DNA from 2 places in the Mucilaginibacter oryzagri genome. Region 1 is predicted to be linked to the other one. Evidence: riboswitches for the same ligand, from Rfam matches in the RefSeq annotation. Region 1 holds a riboswitch; the other holds the start of a gene.

Region 1 (4,407 bases):
TGTTGATGGTATCTTTTTTATTCATGGTTTTATTTATGACGTAAAATTACTCATAATCATGTTAAATAAAAACTACTAATTAAACCGGTATTTTGCACCAAGCGTAAAGTTTATACCCCGTGTGTTATAACCCAGCCAATCGGTATATTTTTGATCGAGTACGTTGTTCAGGTCCCCAAATACATCCAGGTTTTTGGTGGCTTTTAGTTGCAGGTGAAGATCAACCAGGTTATAGCTTTTTAAAGTAGTTATTGTAGATGGATAAGTGGCGAAATTTTGATCGGCCCTGTTACCGGTATACTTATAATTCACACCTATCAGGAAATTTGCACAGGCCTGGTATGAAACATTAGCACCAAAAGTATTTTTGGGCCTGCGGTATAAGTTAGCCGTTTGTTTGCCAGCTTCATCCGTTTGCTTGCCGGTTACATAGGCAAAGTAAGCTGATGCTGTTAGCTTGTTTGAATTGTATTTCAGTTCAGTTTCAAAGCCCTTATCTTTTTGAAAAGATCCATTTTTATAGAATGAACTATAAGGAGGCACAGATTCAGAGAAGAAATAAATTACATCTTTTGTATTGCGTTTATAAAATACGGTGTTAAATGACAATGCATTTTTTACGACCTCCCAATCAAATCCGGCCTCGTACGATGTAGTTGTTTCAGGCTTTAATTTACTATTTCCGTATTGAGAAGACAGCTGGTATAAAGATGGTGATTTAAAGGCCGAAGCAATAGTTCCGAACACTTTAAACTGATCTGCTAAATAAAGCGAAGGATTAATGGTATAGGTGAAGTTATCACCATATTTGCTGTGGTGATTGTACCTGCCGCCCAACTCCATGTGGAAGATATTTGATTTAAAAAATAACGACGTGTAAACACTGATAATGCTATTGTGGGCGGTATCATCGCTTATAACACTTGGACCAGGGTGGTAACCGGTTTGCTCAAACAAGCTGTATTGACTGGTATTGCTGTATTTATAACCGGCACCACTTGTAATATCAAAATAACTGCCCAAATTATAATTCAAAACAGCTTCCAAATTGCTTATGCGGCCGGTGTTTTTTGTTACCTGGTTGGTTTCATAATTATCGGGCGGCAGATTTTTAAAGTGGTTACGAACCGTGTTTTGGCTGGCATTAAACACCAATGTTCCTTTGGGTAACTTCACTTTAGCTCCTAAACCACCAAATATAAACGTATTGTTGTAGGTGTAGTTGTTATCGTTAGTAAAAGCGCCATACGGCAAATCGCCGGTGTTATAGCTGCCCTGGAAGTTACCATTCAGGCTGAATTTTTCCGAGATATATTGATTGATGTTTACGCTTGCCGAACGTTGGTGGAAACCATCTTTTTTAAATCCGGCTTTATTTGTAGTATCGGTAGCGGCCGCAAAACCCCTTGAATCTGTATTAGATAGGTTAACGGCAATACCGGTGTGATTTATTAAACCACTTAGCCCGGCCGATTCCTGGAAGGTATTATAACTTCCGCCCGTTAATTGCACATTACCTTTTAAGCCCTGTCCCTGCGGGTGTTTGGTGATGATGTTGATCACACCCGCCACAGCGTCTGATCCGTAAAGTGTCGATCCGCTTCCTTTTAATATTTCAATTCTTTCTACCTGGTTTAACGGGAAGGCGTTAAGATCATAACTACCATCAATTGAGCCAGCATTGTTAACGGGGAAACCATCTATCAATATCAAAGTATTACCCGATGAGGCGCCGCGTAAAAAAACTGATGTACTAATGCCGGGCGCGTTCTGGGCACCAGAGAAAGTTATCCCGGGGACGGTATTCAATAACTGGGGTAACGTTTTGCCTTGCGAACGGTTAATCTGCTCTGCCGATATTACGGTAACTACCCTACCTATATCGGTTAGTTTTTTTGGTGAGCGGGTGGCGGTGACAACCACATTATTTAATAACCGGGTGGTATCCTGCGCAAACACAGCAGTGCTGCATAAACCCACCTGTAATAATCCGAAAACAATTTTAAAGTACTTTTTTTTCATGTATTTGCTATAGCGTTAAATAATAATGCAGTTTAAATAGCACAACACAGACTGATAAAATGAAAACACACCACCCAAAGAAGAGCATTCACATTCAGGCTTCAATCCACGAAAGCTATGAATAATTTATAATGCTCTGGCAGGTCTTCTGACTTACTCCCCTTTCGTTCTGTCTTCCCTGAGCTAAGCGCAAGTGACTTTAATAGAATGAACTATGGTTATGGAGCTTACAGCTGCGGGACAGTTCCGGATTTACACCGTATTCCCTTTTAATCCTTTATGATATGCTATAAAGGAACCTAAAGCTCTGTAAAGGTAGGTTATGTACGGCAGATACGCAAGTTGTTTGAAAAGCCCGAGCTGGTTTAAAGCCATCCGTTTAGCCATCCCCATTTGTTTTTGGTATGGCTTTACCATAATTTTTGCGGATTTTTGGATCCAAGATTATGCGCTATTTTTTTCATATTGGTTATCATGGCACACAGTACAGCGGCTGGCAAAAACATGCCGGCGTTGCAAGTGTACAATCCGTTTTTGAAATAGCTTTAAGCCAAATATTAAAAACGCCCATAACTGTTAACGGCTGTGGCCGTACCGACGCGCAGGTGCATGCCAGCCAATTTTTTTTTCATATCGATTTAGCAAAGGAATGGGATTTCGATCTCTTTTTCCGCCTCAATAAAATACTGCCGGATGATATCGCGGTATTTGATATCATCCCGATGCAGGGCCTGCCCCACGCCCGGTTTGATGCTGTGCAGCGCTCATATGATTATTTTATTCATACTTATAAAGACCCTTTTTTAAGTGCTTTTAGCGCCTTATATCCCGAAACCAACCTCAACATTGATGAAATGAAAAAGGCTATAGCGCTGCTCCCGCGTTATAACGATTACCGCGCCTTTTGTAAAATGCCCGACAGGGTTGACCATACCATTTGCAACGTGAGCTCGGCAAGCCTTTTTGTTAGCAGTAACGGCGACAGGCTCCGGTTCAACATATCTGCTAACCGTTTTTTGAGCAAAATGATCAGGATCATTATCGGCCGCCTGCTGGAAATTGGCCGTGGCGAAATAAGTGTTGATGAATTTGAAAGTCACCTCATCAGCAAACAAACGCCAAAAATCATCATCCCAGCCTATCCCCAGGGACTATACCTGTCAAAAGTAACGTATCCTTACCTTGATATCCCCGCCAAACCAACGTTTACAGGCCTGCTCCAAAAGGATGAAAACCCTGTTTGGCAATCAATATAATACCTAAAGTATTCCCTGTCTTGGCTCTTGATTCTTGAATCTTGACTCTTTTCAAGGAAATTTAGGTAAATTCGCCCTCTTAAATACTTAATAAAGTTCTCAGATGGTGTGGTTTGAAAAATTGAAGCTGAAAAAACAGCTGGTTCGGTCGGTAAATGAAGCTGGTTTTACAAACCCTAAAGAACTGCAATTAAAAACCCTTTCAAGAATTGTAGGTGGCCAGGATATCATCGCCATTGGTTACGAAGGTAGCGGCAAAACTACCACCTATGTGCTTGGTGTATTAAACCGCTTTAATTATGCGCCCGAAGGCGTTCCGCGTGTATTGATCCTTGTACCCGATAAAGAGGACGTATTTGGGGTGATAGAACAATTTGACCGCCTGAACAAAAACAAATCAATAAAAATTGTTGGCTTGTACGTTGCTCCGGGTATTGAAGCCCAGATGGACGCCTTGGCCGACGGTGCCGATATAGTAGTAGCTACTCCCGACAGGGCACGCGCCATTTACCTGAAGCTCGCCCTTAACCTTAACAAGGTTGATATGTTTGTGGTTGATGATGCCGATGAAATGATAAAAAGAGGCATGCAGCTTCCTGTTGTAGAGCTGGCAAATAGCATTGGCAAAAGCCAGAAACTGGTATTTACCGAGGTAATGCACAGCAAACTGCAAAAGATGCTGGATCCTTTTATGAAAGATCCTGCTATTGTGGAGGTAGAAGCATTGGCAGAACAACCGTTAGAGACACATCCGCAATTTTTATATAACGTACCCAACTTCGGCACTAAATTAAACCTGCTCAATTTGTTTATGTACGATGAAGAGCTATTTACCAAAACCGTAGTTTTTGTAAATACACGTGCAACTGCCGATAAAGTTTATAAAAGCCTGCAAGCACGTTTACGCACTGCCGTGGCTTATTTAAATCCCCAGTTTTTTGATAGCCCGGGTTTTAAATCGATAGAAACATTTAAGGCTGATGAAGGCGCCAGGGTACTGTTGGTAGCTAATGAGCAGGAAGAAGCTTTTAGCCTGGCCGATATTCCTTTTATTATTCATTTTGACGTACCGGCAGAAAAAGAACTGTTTATTGATCGTGTAACCAACCATTACCCGGAAAGCCAGAAC
Region 2 (4,407 bases), 1.4 Mb from region 1:
TGGCTTAACACAGCGGCTGCCATAACTTTGCACCCAGCCATTTTTGGTGAACAGGAAACCATCCAAACGTTCGCCAAAGTATTCAACCATGTCGTTACGTTCAAATTCACCATGAACTAACACGTCCAGGCCTATCTTTTCCTGCCAGCGGATGGCGTCAACGGTGGCTTTTTCTATCTCGGCATCATATTGAGCTTCGGTTAGCTCTCCTTTTTTAAGCCTTGCCCTTAACGAGCGGATATCATCAGTTTGCGGGAACGATCCTATGGTAGTTGTAGGGTACAGTGGTAATTTAAAGCGTTGCTGCTGAATTTTTTGGCGGGTGATGAATCCGCTTTCACGTTGCGCATCGGCATCAGTTATGGCTGCCACGCGTTGTTTGATATCCTGCTTATGAATGAGTTTTGAAAGGCTGCGGCTGGTGAGGGCACGCAGGTTTTCTTGCAGTAATTCATTGTTGCCGCCGATGATTTGCGCCAATTCATTTATTTCGTTCAGTTTCTGTTTGGCAAAGGCCATCCAGTTTTTTATCTCGGGAATGATGGCGGTTTCCAGCTCCAGGTCGAACGGGGTATGCAGCAACGAGCAGCTTGGCGCTATCATCACCCTATCGGTGCCCAATACGGCAATGGCTTTTTTAATGTGGGTTAACGAGCGTACGTAATCGTTTTTCCAGATGTTACGGCCATCAACTACACCTAACGATAAACTCAGGCTATCGGGCAAAACAGTGAGCACTTTGTACAACTGATCGGGAGCGCGAACCAAATCTACATGAATGGCGCTTACCGGCAAGGTTACGGCCAGTTCGGTGTTTTCGTGCAGGCTCTCAAAATAGGTAGTAAGCAATACTTTAATGCCCGGGCATTGCTTGCTTATCTCCATGTAGGCATAAGCATAAGCGGCTTTCTCTTTGTCAGTAAGGTCAAGCGACAGGAAGGGCTCATCAAGCTGTACCCAAACAGCACCATAACTTGCTAATCTTTTTAACACTTCGACGTAAACCGGCACCAGTTTTTTGATCAGGTCTATCTTATCAAAACCGGGTTGTTTTTCTTTACCTAATAAAAGGTAGGTTACCGGGCCAACCAATACCGGTTTTGGTATGTTGCCGGTGTGTTGTTTGGCCAGGATAAACTCGTCAAACACTTTTTCGCTAAATAGTTTAAACTGCTGATTTTGTACAAACTCTGGCACAATGTAATGGTAGTTGGTATCAAACCATTTGGTCATTTCCATGGCTGTAACATCCAGTCCATCTTTTTGATAACCGCGGGCCATCGCAAAATACAGGTCAATTTCGGTATTGGCCTTGTTTTGGGTTAATACGGGTGTGTACCGTTCGGGGATGTTGCCCAGCATGAGCGAGGTATCCAATACCTGGTCGTAAAAGCTGAAATCGTTACAGGGGATCAGGTCGATACCGGCATCAACCTGGGTTTGCCAGTTTTGCAGGCGAATTTGCCGGGCAGCGGCAAACAAATCGTTGCGGGTAATTTTACCGGCCCAGTATTGTTCGCTGGCCTTTTTGAGTTCACGGTGGGCACCTACACGTGGGTACCCGAGATTGTTTTTGAGCATACGCTAAAACGTTTTTGGTTAAACATTAAGTTGACTTAATGCTCCTTACGGTTTTCGGTATGCTTTCGGAGTAAATGGTAATAAAAGACAAAAGCATAACATACGGGCATATAATGGCCATGTACGTCATTCTTTTTTCTTCGACTACTGCTTCATTGCGCGAAAGCATTGTCTTTTACATAGGGGCAAGTATCCTGGCTTGTAACATTGTTGCCGTCCTTCTCATTCGCGCGGGGCGAACAATGGACTTTGTTAAAGGCAACAACCTTTTGTGTTACTTACAGTTGCGCGACAGCCCGTGATTTACACACGGTTCCTTATTAATCCCTGTGCTTTAAACACCGGGAACCACTCTGCAGAAAAAAAGTAAAGAACTTTATTGGGGACGAAGATGGGAAAAAATGTGGAGAAGATTTTTAGAATTTGAAAATTTGAGGATTTGAAGATGCTTGAGCTTTGAGGAATGTTCAAGTTTAAGATTGAGAATAAATAATGAATTATAGGCGTTCCCTTGATTGGGGGCATTGTTTGAACACATAGAAAGTTAAGCCTCCGCTTTTGGATGCAGAAATTTCATAGCCATGTAATCTTTACGTTCGAAAACATGTAAACCCGGTTATAGCTGGGTTTACATGTTTCAAAAAAATCATAAATTACTCAAAAATCATTTTGCGGATAATATTATTTTGTGTGTCCGCCACAAATATATTTCCATTTTTATCAACCGCGATACCAATAGGATGGTTAAACGTTGCGGTAGCTGACGAGCCATCTGTTGCTCCAGTCTGTGCTTCAATTCCGGCAAGGGTAGTTACTTTCCCGTCTGGGGTAATTTTCCTGATCAAGTTGCTATCTGTTACATAAACATTGCCATCCTTGTCTGTTGCCGCCAAAAACGTTTCGTAAAAGCTCGCACTGCCAGCAGGGCCATCGGTGGTTCCCCTCACACCGCTGCCGGCCAAAGTAGATATAACACCTCCCGGGGTTATTTTTTGAACCTTGAAACTAAAGGTTGTTACATAAAGATTATTTTGGGTGTCAAACGCGATACCTGACGGAAAATTAAATGTATTGCTGTTGATAGGCGCTTTTATGTCTGCGTATGTACTTACCAAACCGTCCGGAGTTATTTTCCTGATCGCCTCATTGGTTAAATCAGAAACGTAAAGGAAGCCCGAAGCGTCTATTTTAATATCTGTAGGGCCGGCAAAACTTGCTGCGATACCTTGCCCGTTTTTAAAGCCGATGGCTCTTTGCCCGGCAAAGGTAGTGACATTTTTAGATGGATCTATTTTCCTGATGATATTGTTTGCATAATCGGCTACATAGATATTACCGGCATTATCAACAGTTAACCCCTCTGGATTCCAGAAACTTGCCGCAGTCCCGTTCCCGTTATCATGTCCTTCGGTTCTGTTTCCCGCAATAGTACTTACAATTCCATCCGGTGTTATCTTTCTGATATCATCGTTTCCTTCTTCAGAAACAAATAAGTTTCCGGATCCGTCGAAAGCTAATCCCGTTGGGAAATTAAATTCGGCTGTTGTTATGGTGCCATCTTTATAACTTTTTGCACCAGTGCCTGCAAAAGTGCTTACCACCCATGATTGCTGATAAGTAAAAGTGGGGCCGGTAACCTCGGTGCTACCACTAACTTTAACACTTACCGGGCCTGTACCGGCAGCTAACGGAACTTTTACAGTAAGCTTTGTTGCCGTTGCAGCAGTTATAGTTGCTGCTTTGCCGTTAAAAAATACTTGATTGTTTGCTGCTGTGGAACTAAAGTTGTTACCGGTAATAATTACTTCGGTATTATATATGCCAGTCGTTACGCTTAGCGCTGTAACTTTTGGAGTATTATCAACAGGCGGAGCCGGATCCGAGCCTTTTTTTGAACAACTTACGATAACCAGCGACAGAAAAAACAGAAATAAATAAGCAGGTTTTAGTTTTGCTAAAGAGAATGTCATGATAAGATTTAGTAATATTTTACCCTAAAATAAACAAATATCTTGTAATGGGGGTGATTAAATTAAAAAATAGCCAAAAACACTCACTTCTTCAAAAACAACATCGGCAACGCGCTCGCAGCTCCCAGTCCCGCACCCGTTGCTACATCTGTAGGGTAATGTACCCCCAGGTACATCCTTGAATACGCGGTTGAGCCCGCCCATAGATACGCGGGAACTATCACATACCATTTTGGATAAGCGGCAGATAAAGCCGTTGCTGTGGCAAATGATGATGAACTATGCCCCGATGGAAAAGAGTAGTTTCCGGGGCGGTAAACAGGCGTGATACTGATGTTCTGGATAAATGGCCGCGGGCGCTTTACCAGCATTTTGATCAGTTGGGTTAACCCGGCAGAGATGGCTGTGCTGCTGGCTACGTACAGGGCATTTTGCCGCATCTCCTTATTATTACCGATGATACCGCCAACCAGCAGGCCCGCAGGTACGCCAATATTGCCATATTCCAGGTGATTGCTCATAAACAGGAAAAAACCGGTTTGGGCCGGAGTGCGGTGTTCCTGTAAATTTATCAGGATGGCATCATCAAATGGTGGAGTGCGTAACTGTGCGGTGGCGGTGTTAATCTTAAGCGTAAAAAAAGCCTGTAATAGAATGAATATCAAAAAACTTGTCCGGAAAATTTGCCTCATAAAAGAATGCTAACGATGTAACCTATCAAGCCCAATATACTATTTTTTATGCCCTGTTGTTTTGATTGAAATTCCATGTTGTGTTTTGATTAATCTGGATTATTCTATCTGCCTGGCATATACCAGGAAAACGGTTTCTCCATTTTCATCTTCAATTCCAAATG

Evidence for each region. Region 1 has a riboswitch for cobalamin ahead of PQ469_RS13465 (TonB-dependent receptor plug domain-containing protein). Riboswitches for the same ligand answer to the same signal wherever they lie in the genome.
Region 2: it holds a riboswitch for cobalamin, as region 1 does, so the genes downstream of both, metE (5-methyltetrahydropteroyltriglutamate--homocysteine S-methyltransferase) here and PQ469_RS13465 (TonB-dependent receptor plug domain-containing protein) in region 1, are expected to answer to the same signal.

Annotation. Positions count from the first base shown of each region.
Region 1 is NZ_CP117883.1:3,199,933-3,204,339, forward strand. It holds gene PQ469_RS13460 (DUF6580 family putative transport protein) at 1-25, opposite strand, end outside; gene PQ469_RS13465 (TonB-dependent receptor plug domain-containing protein) at 76-2,022, opposite strand; cobalamin riboswitch at 2,144-2,341, opposite strand; gene PQ469_RS13470 (tRNA pseudouridine synthase A) at 2,469-3,278, shown strand; gene PQ469_RS13475 (DEAD/DEAH box helicase) at 3,382-4,407, shown strand, end outside.
Region 2 is NZ_CP117883.1:1,836,297-1,840,703, forward strand. It holds gene metE (5-methyltetrahydropteroyltriglutamate--homocysteine S-methyltransferase) at 1-1,581, opposite strand, end outside; cobalamin riboswitch at 1,749-1,949, opposite strand; gene PQ469_RS08095 (IPT/TIG domain-containing protein) at 2,235-3,551, opposite strand; gene PQ469_RS08100 (phosphatase PAP2 family protein) at 3,635-4,243, opposite strand; gene PQ469_RS08105 (hypothetical protein) at 4,343-4,407, opposite strand, start outside.